2 regions of the Actinoplanes digitatis genome follow, and region 2 is predicted to be linked to the other one. Evidence: riboswitches for the same ligand, from Rfam matches in the RefSeq annotation. Region 2 holds a riboswitch; the other holds the start of a gene.
The links. Region 2 has a riboswitch for cyclic di-AMP ahead of BJ971_RS30030 (C40 family peptidase). Riboswitches for the same ligand answer to the same signal wherever they lie in the genome.
Positions count from the first base shown of each region.

Region 1: another riboswitch for cyclic di-AMP. It lies ahead of BJ971_RS37030 (coiled-coil domain-containing protein); the one in region 2 lies ahead of BJ971_RS30030 (C40 family peptidase).

Region 1 is NZ_JACHNH010000001.1:8,358,699-8,364,282, forward strand. It holds gene BJ971_RS37020 (ABC transporter permease) at 1-712, shown strand, start outside; gene BJ971_RS37025 (ABC transporter ATP-binding protein) at 669-1,490, shown strand; gene BJ971_RS37030 (coiled-coil domain-containing protein) at 1,508-2,596, opposite strand; cyclic di-AMP (ydaO/yuaA leader) riboswitch at 2,600-2,749, opposite strand; cyclic di-AMP (ydaO/yuaA leader) riboswitch at 3,031-3,167, shown strand; gene BJ971_RS37035 (coiled-coil domain-containing protein) at 3,173-4,192, shown strand; gene BJ971_RS37040 (glycoside hydrolase family 65 protein) at 4,259-5,584, opposite strand, start outside.
Region 2 is NZ_JACHNH010000001.1:6,877,303-6,882,886, forward strand. It holds gene mraZ (division/cell wall cluster transcriptional repressor MraZ) at 19-450, opposite strand; gene BJ971_RS30030 (C40 family peptidase) at 872-1,645, opposite strand; cyclic di-AMP (ydaO/yuaA leader) riboswitch at 1,685-1,870, opposite strand; gene BJ971_RS30035 (Mur ligase family protein) at 2,325-3,545, shown strand; gene BJ971_RS30040 (type 1 glutamine amidotransferase) at 3,535-4,251, shown strand; gene BJ971_RS30045 (TVP38/TMEM64 family protein) at 4,317-5,075, shown strand; gene BJ971_RS30050 (hypothetical protein) at 5,158-5,478, shown strand; partial or broken gene BJ971_RS30055 (haloacid dehalogenase) at 5,480-5,584, opposite strand, start outside.

The DNA.
Region 1 (5,584 bases), 1.5 Mb from region 2:
CAAACTCGGCGCCTTCTGGCAGGTGCTGACGCCGCTGATCAACGCGGCCGTGTACTACGTGATCTTCGGTGTGCTCCTGAACACCCAGCGGGGCGTCGACAACTTCGTCGCGTACCTCTGCATCGGTGTCTTCGTCTTCGGTTTCACCCAGTCGGTGGTGCAGTCCGGCATCCAGTCGATCAGCTCCAACATGGGCCTGATCCGGGCACTGCACTTCCCGCGGGCCAGCCTGCCGCTCGCCATCACCATGGTCGAGATTCGCAACATGTTCGCCTCGATGGCGGTCCTCATGGTCATCGTGCTGGCCTTCGGCGAGCCGATCACCTGGGAGTGGCTGCTGATCATCCCGGCCTTCGTGCTTCAGTCGATCTTCAACGCGGGCCTGGCCATGGGTACGGCCCGGCTGGGCTCCAAGGTCGCCGACTTCAAGCAGCTGGTGCCGTTCATCATGCGGATCTGGCTGTACGGCTCGGCCGTGCTCTACCCGGTGACCCAGTTCTCCGATCACCTGAGCGGCTGGAAGCTGTACCTGGTCGAGGCCAACCCGCTGCTGATCTTCATCGAGCTGATGCGGCACGCGCTGATGGAGGACGTCACGCTGGCGGCCTCGGCCCCGGTGCTCTGGCTCCAGGCGATCGGCTGGACCGCGCTGGTCGGACTCGGCGGTTATGTCTACTTCTGGCGCGGAGAGAAGGGTTACGGCCGTGGCTGACAACTCCAGCACCGACCGGCGCGAACCGACGGTCATCGTCGACGACGCACACGTGGTCTACCGGGTGCACCAGGCCGCCACGGCCGGCACCGGCAGCCCGCTGGCGAGCTTCAAGCGGCTCGTCACCGGCACCAAGCCGGCCACGCTGCGCGAGGTGCACGCGATCAAGGGCGTCAGCTTCGTCGCGTACAAGGGCGAGGCCGTCGGCCTGATCGGCACCAACGGCTCCGGCAAGTCAACCCTGCTGCGCGCGATCGCCGGGCTGCTCCCGGTCGAGCGGGGCGCGATCTACGCGGCCGGCCAGCCGTCGCTGCTCGGCGTCAACGCGGCCCTGATGAACGACCTGCCGGGCGAGCGCAACGTCGTGCTCGGCTGCCTGGCGATGGGCATGTCACCGGCCGACGTGAAGTCCCAGGTGAAGGACATCATCGAGTTCTCCGGGATCAACGAGCGCGGCGACTTCAGCTCGCTGCCGATGCGCACCTACTCCTCCGGCATGTCGGCGCGGCTGCGGTTCTCGATCGCGGCGGCGAAGAAGCACGACGTGCTGCTCATCGACGAGGCGCTGGCCACCGGTGACGCGAAGTTCCGCCGGCGCAGCGAGCAGCGGGTCCGCGACCTGCGGGCCGAGGCCGGCACGGTCTTCCTGGTCAGCCACAGCGAGCAGTCGATCCGGGACACCTGCGAGCGCAGCATCTGGCTCGAGTCGGGGCTGATCCGGGCGGACGGCCCGACCGAGGACGTGCTGAAGGAGTACGAGGCCTACGTCAAGCGGTAGGCCCCGCACCCTGTCAGCTAGCGCATCGAGAGATGCACGTGGTTCGTGTGATCACTCGAGGGGTCGCCGTTACCCCTCGAGTACGCCTTCCAGCCGCTGCTGGGCAGCCAGATCCGCTTGAACCAGATCACGTAGAGCACGCCCAGCGCGCTGGCGTTGTTGATGAAGTAGTTCGCCAGCCGGTTGCCGTACGTCCTGCTGCTGCCCGAGGCGACGCCTCCGAAGCCGTTCTTGTCGGCGGCGAAGTCGCAGGCCCGGCCCTTCGGATGCTCACCGCTGTTCTGCGTGCGGAAGCACGCGACGAAGTGGGTGAAGCCGTCCTTCTGCGCCTCCTTCATCGCGTGCAGGGTGCGCGCCGTGATGCAGCCGGACGTGGTCGGGTCGTTGACGCTGCATGACTGGTTCGGCAGCGACCCGTCGGAGTTACGCGGCGCGGCCGCGGCCCGCAGGCTGCTGCCGCCGTCGCTGCTGCCACCGCTGCTGGAGTCGGCGCCGCTCGACGACTCCTCCTCGACGCCGTTCGCCGCGTTGGCCGCCTTGAGGGCGCCCTCCGCCTGTGCCTTGCGCTTGGCCATGATCTCGACCTGGCGCTGCTGATCGCGGATCTCGGCGTCGATCTCGGCCTTCGCCCGCTCCTGCCGGCTCCGGGAGTCCTTGAGATCACGCACCGCGCGGTCCTGCTTGACGGCGACCGTCTCGAGGATCTCCGCGCGGTCCAGCATGCTGCCGGTCGAGTCGGCGTTGAGCAGGGCGGTCATCGGCCCGAGGCGCCCGACGCGATACGACTGCTGGACTATGTCGTCCAGCGCCGCCTGCCGGGGGCCGAGCTCGGCGTCGATCTCCTTGAGCTTGGCGATCAACTGCTGCTGGCGCGTCTTGGAGCGGGCCAGGGCCTCCTTGGCCTCGACGAAGCCCTTGGACGCCGCCTCGAGCTGCTGCACCAGTGACTTGGAGCCACCCTCGCCGTCGTCGCCGGAGTCGCCGGGCGCGGCGAGCGGGCGGGGTGCGGCGGAGGCTGGGGACGGGGCGGTCAGCGCCAGCCCCGAGGTGGCGACGAGCGCGGCCAGGACGGCCGCTAATCGTCGGCGGGCAGGTTTGAGCCTCAAGTGCTTTCCTTCCGTCGGCCGCCGACCGGGTTAGCTGACGGGTTCGGGACGGAAGCGATCCCTACAGGTCCGTGCCTGCGGCTCGGACCCGATTCACCCCATTACTCGGTTGGTTCCCCGGCTCGCCATGCGGCGATTAGGCGACGGTCTCCGCGGAGACCGTGACGAACACTACCCATCGATGCTAGGAATCGACAGGTGTCGTACTTAGGGCAACAATGCCGCCACTCGGCGTAATTTCGGCGCGATAAGAATGCAGTGACTCACACCGATGGCCCGCCCGGCGTTAACCACCTGGGCCATTCCATCGAAATGTAACGGAAAGTCGTTGCGGGGTAACGCTTTTACGGCCGTCGTGGAGACTGGCAGACGGCCCGTTGTCGGGTAAGCTGGCCGCCGGTTACTGCCAAGGAAGGCACCGCCCCCAAGGTGCCGGCAGTCCACCGCCTAATCGCCGCGAGGCGAGCCGGGGAACCACACGTAGTAGTGGGGTGAATCCACTTAACAGTGGTAGGGATTGCTTCCGTCCCGAACCCGTCAGCTAACCCGGTCGGCGGCCACGCGGAAGGATTCTGAATGACGGCAAGACCCCGCCGGTGGCTGGTCCTCGCCCTGGCACCGCTCGTCGCGGTCACGATGCTGCTCGTGCCCGCCGGCCCGGCAAACGCCGACCCGGACGACAAGAAGACGTCGACCGCCGACGACGGCGAAGACGACCCGCTCCTCAACGAAGTGCTCGACTCCACCGGACGACGCTTCGTCGCGGCGAAGTCGGCGGTCGCGAAGTCGACGAAGACGCAGCTCGGCCTGGCCCTCAAGGTCAAGGACGCCGAGGCCCGCCGGGACGCCATGCTTCCCGAGGTCGGCGCCGTCGCGGCACAGCAGTACCGCACCGGCGGCATCTCCACCATGGGCTTCCTGCTGAACACGGACGGCCCGGAAGGCTTCCTCAAGAAGGCGGTCTCCCTCGAGGAGATCAGCGCCCTCAACGACGGCAAGCTGCACGCGCTGTACCAGGCGATCGACGACGTCAACACCGCCAAGGCCCGCCTCGACCAGGAGGTCAAGGCACAGCAGCAGAACCTCGCCGCGATGAAGAAGCAGAAGCAGTCGGCGGAGAAGGCCCTGGCGAAGGTCGGCGGCAACATCGTGACCGGCGGTTTCGTGCTCGTCAATTCGCCGGTGGCCGCCGCGGCTCCGCGTAACTCCGACGGCGAGTTCAGTCCCGAGTCGTGCAGCGTTAACGACCCCACGACCAGCGGCTGCATCACCCCGCGGACCTTCCACATGTACAAGGAAGTGAAGAAGGCGAACTTCAAGCGGTTCGTCGGCTGCCACCGCAACGGGGGCCCGTTCGAGCATCCGAAGGGCCGGGCCTGCGACTGGTCGCTGCAGAAGAGCGGCTTCTCGCCCTGGCACAACCAGGACACCCGGGAGTACGGCAACAACCTGATGGCGTTCCTGGTGCGCAACGCCGACAGGCTGGGCATTCTCTACGTCATCTGGAACAAGCAGATCTGGTTCCCGGCGACTGGCTGGAAGTCATACTCCGGACCGAGCGACCACACGGACCACGTGCACGTGTCGATGCTCTGATCCCCGCGCCAAAAGAAAGCCCCCGTCCTGGCGGACGGGGGCTTTCTTGTCTGCCGAGGTCGGCGGTCAGCTGCCGGTGGCCCGCCGGACCGGGGCACGACCGAACGGCTGGTTCGGCTGCGGTCCGGTCGGCGGCGCCGGCGGGATGGCCAGCACGACCGGCTTCACCTGGGTGATCGTGACCTCCTTGCCGTGGTGCAGGAGGTCCAGCCGGGCCGAGCCGCCGCCGTTGCGCAGCGAGTAGGTGACCTCGTCGGCCGTCACCTCCACCCGCAGCCGCAGACCGCGCCAGAGCAGCGAGAACTCCAGCGCGTTGATCCGGCTCGGCAGGCGCGGCGCGAACGACAGCTGCCCGCCCGAGTCCCGCATGCCGCCCAGTCCCGCCACCAGTGCGATCCAGGAGCCGGCGAGCGACGCCACGTGCACGCCGTCGCGGGCGTTCTGGTGCAGGTCGTGCAGGTCCATCAGGGCGGCCTCGCCCAGGTAGTCATGGGCCAGCTCGAGGTGACCGACCTCCGCGGCCATGACGGCCTGGATACACGCCGACAGCGACGAGTCCCGCACGGTACGCGAGTCGTAGTACGCGAAGTTGCGGGCCTTCTCCTCCGGCGTGAAGGCGTCGCCGCGCACGTACATCGCCATGACCAGGTCGGCCTGCTTGACCACCTGCTTGCGGTACAGGTCGAAGTACGGGTAGTTCAGCAGCAGCGGGTACGCCTCCGGCGGGGTGTTCTCGAAGTCCCACTCCTGAAGCCGGGTGAAGCCCTCCGACTGCTGATGCACCCCGAGCTCCCGGTCGTACGGGATGTGCACGGACGCCGCCGCGTCCCGCCACGACGCCGACTCCTCGCCGTCCACGCCCAGCCTGCGGGCGAGGTCGGGATGCCGCTTCACCGCGTCCGCCGCGGCGAACAGGTTCTGCTGCGCCATCAGGTTGGTGTAGATGTTGTCGTTGACCACGGCCGTGTACTCGTCCGGGCCGGTGACGCCGTCGATGTGGAAGCGGCCGTGCCGGTCGTGGTGGCCCAGCGAACGCCACAGCCGGGCGGTCTCGACCAGCAGCTCGAGGCCGACCTCGCGCTCGAAGTCGAAGTCACCGGTCGCCGAGACGTAGCGGCGCACGGCGTCGGCGATGTCGGCGCCGATGTGGAAGCCGGCCGTGCCGGCCGGCCAGTAGGCCGAGCACTCCTGCCCGCGGATGGTGCGCCACGGGAAGGCCGCGCCTTGCAGGCCGAGGGTCTGCGCGCGCTCCCGGGCCAGATCCAGCGTCGAGTGCCGCCAGCGCAGCACGTCCGCGGCCGCGGACGGCTGGGTGTAGGTCAGGGCCGGCAGCACGAACGTCTCGGCGTCCCAGAACGTGTGGCCGTCGTAGCCCGGGCCGGTGAGGCCCTT
Region 2 (5,584 bases):
GCCCACAGGTGCCACGCCTCACAGTCCGCCGGGCAGCACCCCCTCCTCGATGTCGGCGAACTCGTCCTCGCTCGCCGAGAGGTACTGCTCCCAGGACTGCTTGTCCCAGATCTCCACCCGGGTGCTCGCGCCGATCACGACCAACTCGCGGTCGAGCGCCGCATAACCCCGCAGGTGTGCCGGGATGGTGACCCGGCCCTGCTTGTCGGGGATCTCGTCGTGCGCACTGGCGAAGAACACCCGGCTGTAGGCCCGGGCCGCCTTGTTGGTGACCGGTGCCTCACGCAGCTGGCCCGCGATGCGCTGGAACTCAGGCATCGGGAAGACGTAAAGGCAACGCTCCTGCCCCTTGGTGATCACGACACCTCCCGCCAGCTCGTCGCGGAACCTCGCCGGAAGGATCAACCGTCCCTTGTCGTCGAGGCGCGGGGTGTGCGTGCCGAGAAACATCGGCCCAACCCCCTGCCCCTGGGCGGTTTCGCGGACCGCCTGTCGTCTGGGCCGGCAACCCCTTCGGAGTCAGCTCCTCAGGCCCTGCCACTGCGCTCCACTCTACTCCACTTCCCTCCACCCGCAACCAGAATGACGCGGCCTGCGAGTCAGATTCGCAGATGAATGCGCACGTCAGAGCCGGTGGCGGCGAAGTGGAGGGGTTAGGCCTCCTTGCCATGGTCCACTTTCCGACATGCCGCCCACGCGGGCACGAAAGTCCCCCGAAATCGGGCTTTCGGGAAGGGGCAGCCGCCCTTCGACGCTCGGGTGGGGAGCAAAGTGGAGGCCGCGCACGACAGTGGGGCGCGACCCGAACCGGGTCGCGCCCCACTGAACTGTCCTACTGCTTCTTACCGGTGCCGCACTGTTCTTACTAGTGTCACGCGGCGACGAGGCGCCGGACGACGTAGTTCTTGCTCCAGATCTTGTGCTTGCCCACCCGGGCGCCCGAGTGCGGCGAGTCCCACATGTAGCCGCCGCCCGCGTAGATGCCGGCGTGCGTGCCGTACGAGCCGGACCGGACCACGATGAGGTCGCCGATCCGCTTGTTGCTCTTGCTGATCTTCTTGCCGTGCTTCTGCTGCGCGTTCGCCTTGTGCGGGAGCTTCTTGCCCGTCGTCTTGCGGAAGACGTACTGGGTGTAGCCGGAGCAGTCGAAGCGCTTGGGGCCCGCGGCGCCGAACTTGTAGAGCGCGCCCTTGTGCCGCTTCGCCTCGGCGAGGATCTTCGCGCCGCTGCTGCGCACGGTGACCTTGATGCCCGGGCTGGTCACCGAGTTGATGCCGCTGGCACCGGTGTACTGCGTCCGGAAGTAGCCGGTGATGTGCGGCTCGGCGGACAGGGTCACCGTCCCCTTGGCGGACAGCTTGCGGGTCACCCAGGTGCGCCACTTGCCGTTCCGCTTGGCTTGCAGGCGGACCGAGCCCTTGGTGACCACGTCGCCGGTCTTCGGGTCGATCACCTTGGCGGTCACCTTGACCGTCTTGCCCCACGCGATGGAGCGGGCCGCGGAGTTCGAGATCTTCGGCTTGATCGCCGATGCCGCGGCCGCCGCCTCGACGACGGGAGCGGCGGACGCCGCCGGTGTGGCGACCAGCTGGCCGGCACAGAGGCAGAGACCCAGGGACAGTGCGATGGTGCCGGTTCCGGCCATGCGGCGGTTCCGGCTCGAACTGCGTTCGTGCACGGTAGAGAATTCCCTCCGGCACGCCTGCGAGGTTAGCTGTCGGGTTCGGGCGGGAAGGTTGCCCGGTCGCCGCTGGCGACTTCACCCCAAGGTCCGGGCGGTACGCGCCGCCGAAGCGACGTGACCGCCGGTGGACCGGATCTGGGTCCCCCGTCCCTGCCCCCAACTGCCTTTTGTTGGTGTAGCTACCTCAACGGTCATGCCGCCCGGACCGGGGCAGGGCTCGGCGTGGTCCGACGCGACACGAACGGCGAGCGAATGCTCACCGGCCCAACCTTGCTACCTGATTTCCGCCGGGACCGTCGGACCCCAGTTGGTCACTCAGAGTATTTGGCACATCGGACTCTGTCCGGTTTGTAACCGGGCCGTGACAAATGCCGTCACGAGACGTAGTGGATCACTTACCCTGCGCCGAAAGTAACGGGTGAAACACGACACATAAAAAGCCGCACCTCGGTGGATCATGGACTTTCGCAAGATCGGGAGAATGTCGGCCTAAACGCCCCCACCGGCCTAAACGCGGCACCGAGCGGCGGGGTGGAGATCATCCGTTCGGCCGACCCCGGCCCACCGCAGGCCACGGACCCCGGGGCCACTCGACGTAGTGTCCGTTTCCGGTACCCTCGCAGCCGTGACGGACGGGAAATTGCCCCTACGGGCCAAGGTCGCGACTTCGGTGTCGCGAACCGCTGCGGCGCTCTCACGCGCCGCGGGACGCGGTGACGGCTCGGTGATCGGCGGGTGGATCGGCCTCAAGATCGATCCTGACCTGCTCAGGAACCTCGCCTCGGGCCGCGCGATCGCGCTGGTGTCGGGCACCAACGGCAAGACGACCACGACCCGGTTCGCCGCGGCCGCGGTCGGCGTGCTCGGCCCGGTCGCCACCAACTCGTTCGGCGCCAACATGCCGACCGGGCACACCTCGGCCCTGGCCAAGGCCGGCGCAACCCCGTTCGCGGTGCTCGAGGTCGACGAGCACTACCTCGCCCGGGTGATCGACGAGACCACCCCGCGTGTGGTCGCCTTGCTGAACCTGTCCCGCGACCAGCTCGACCGGGCGAAGGAGGTGGCGATGATGGCGCAGATGTGGCGCACGGCCCTTGCGGCCCACCCCGACGTGCACGTGGTCGCCAACGCCGACGACCCGATGGTCGTCTGGGCCGCGATCGACACCCAGCAGGTCGTCTGGTTCAGCGCCGGGCAGCGCTGGCACGACGACTCGTTCGTCTGCCCCGAGTGCGGCTCGCCCATCGAGCGCGCCGACGGCGACTGGTGGTGCAGCGGCTGCCCGCTGCGCCGCCCGCGGGCGCAGTGGACCGTGGAGGACGACGGCGTCGTCGATCCGAACGGCGACTGGCACCTGATCAAGCTCCAGCTGCCGGGCCAGGTCAACCTCGGCAACGCGGCCACCGCGCTGGCCGTCGCCGCCGAGTTCGGCATCCGGCCGATCGAGGCCGCACCACGGCTCGCCGGCGTGGCCTCGGTGGCCGGCCGCTACGCGCAGGTCGACCGCGACGGGCGCAACATCCGGCTGCTGCTGGCGAAGAACCCGGCAAGCTGGCTGGAGGCCTTCGACATGGCCGAGGTGGCGCCGACGCTGCTCTCCATCAACGCCCGCGACCCCGACGGCTTCGACACGTCGTGGCTCTACGACGTCGACTTCTCCCCCCTGCGCGGGCGGCAGGTCCTGATCACCGGCGACCGCGCCTACGACCTCGCCGTTCGGCTGGAAGTGAACGATGTGGCCTTCCGGCACGTGCATACCTTCGACGAGGCGGTACGGGCGAGCCCGCCGGGCCGCCTCGAGGTGATCGCGAACTACACCGCGTTCCAGGACATCCGAGCGGAGTTGGACCGTGTCAACTGAGAGCACGCTGCGGATCGTCTGGATCTACCCCGACCTGCTGTCGACGTACGGCGACCGGGGCAACATGCTGATCCTGCGCCGCCGGGCGGCCCTGCGCGGCATCCCGGTGGAGACCTACGAGGTCCGCTCCGACCAGGCGCTGCCCACCACCGCCGACATCTACCTGATCGGCGGCGGCGAGGACGGGCCGCAGGCGCTCGCGGCGCAGCGGCTGATCGCCGACGGCGGCCTACACCGGGCCGTGCACCAGGGCGCGGCCGTGCTGGCCGTCTGCGCGGGTTACCAGCTCTTCGGCGGCTCGTTCTACGCGAAGGGCACCAAATGCGCCGGACTGGACCTGCTCGACCTCACCTCCGACCGGGGCGAGACCCGCGCGGTCGGTGAGGTTCGCGGCGACATCGACCCGCGGCTGGGCCTGCCCCCGCTGACCGGCTTCGAGAACCACGGCGGCCGGACCCTGCTGGGGCCCGGCGTCGCGCCGCTCGCCCGGGTGACCGCCGGCGTCGGCAACGACGGCCAGACCGAGGGCGCCTGGCACGGGAAGATCCTCGGCACCTACGCGCACGGCCCCGCGCTGGCTCGCAACCCAGCTATAGCCGATCTGCTACTGCGCTGGGCGATCGGCGCGGATAGCCTTCAACCGCTCGACGACTCCTGGGCCGATCGGCTACGAGGCGAGCGGCTCGCCGCGGCGGGCGCCGTATGACCGACTGAACGCCTGACCGGTACGACCTGTCCTGGACCGACGAGAAGTTGGGGCGGTACGCCTGCATGACTGACACCCTGATCGCCCCGCGGGGCATCGAAAACCCCGCCACGGACCCTCAGGCCAGCGCGCAGCACCAGGACACCCCCATCGGCTGGCGCCGGCGGCTCGTCCGTTTCGGCATCCTCGGGACGGCGGTGGCGTCCCTCGGTGTCGCCGCCGCGGTCCTGCCCCTGCACGCCATCGCGGACTCGGTCGTCGCCATCGGCCCCGCGGCCGCCGTGGCGATCGCCGTGGTCGGCGGCCTCCTGCTCTCGGTGCTCGTGCCACGCACGGCGATCACCCTCGCCTGCGGCGCCCTGCTCGGCCCGGCGACGGGCGCGGTGACCGCGCTGGCCGCGGCCGTCATCGCCGGCGTCGCCACCTACTACCTGGGCCGCTGGGCCGGCCGGGGCGCACTCCGCGCGCGGGCCGGCGGCCGCCTCGACCGCCTCGACGGCTGGCTGAACCGCCGCGGCCTCGCCGCAGTGCTGCTGGTCCGCTTCCTGCCCCTCGCGCCCTACGGCCTGATCGGCTACGCGTACGGCACCACGTCGGTCTGCCGCGTGCGCTACCTGCTCGGCACCACGCTGGCCGCGGTACCGTCCGCGGTCTCGTACGCGGTGATCGGCGCGGCCGTCACCTCACCGGGCTCGATGAACCCGCTCACGCTCGCCCCCGCCGCGATCGGCATGGGCCTGACCACCGCGATCGTCCTCCGCTGGCGCCTCGCCGCCCGCCGAGACGCCGCCGCGGCAGCAGCCCTGGCCGCACCCGCCGCCTGACCCGCAGTCCCCCGCACATCCCGCCGGACAACCCGGCACAGGCCGGCGTTCCGTCGGGCCGGAGCCTTCACCGCTTCGGCGGGTGTTGGCGCAGGGCAGCCACCCGGACCAGCGCCTCGCGTTCGGGGCCTTGGAGGCACTGACCGCCGACGAGGGCAAACAGCGCACGGTCATCCTCGGCGACCTGGCCGCCGTCGAGGTCGCCCGCAAGCACCCCGACGAAGCCTGCGCCCACGCTCAAGCAGCGCTCGATCAGCTCGGGATCACCTGGTACGCCACGGGCATGGAACGCATCCGGGAAGTCCGGCACGGCCTGCAACCATGGGCCGGCACCGAGTGTGTCCGCCAGCTGGATGACCGGCTCTACGGCTGGCAGACCACCCTCAGCGCGCTTCGTTGTTGAACGCCGCGGCCCGCTTCTCCCGCTCTTCGGTCAGATCGAAGCCGGGCCGGAACACCTGAAACGTCTCGCGGTAGTCCTGACCGCGCGCGATGACCGCGCCGAAGAC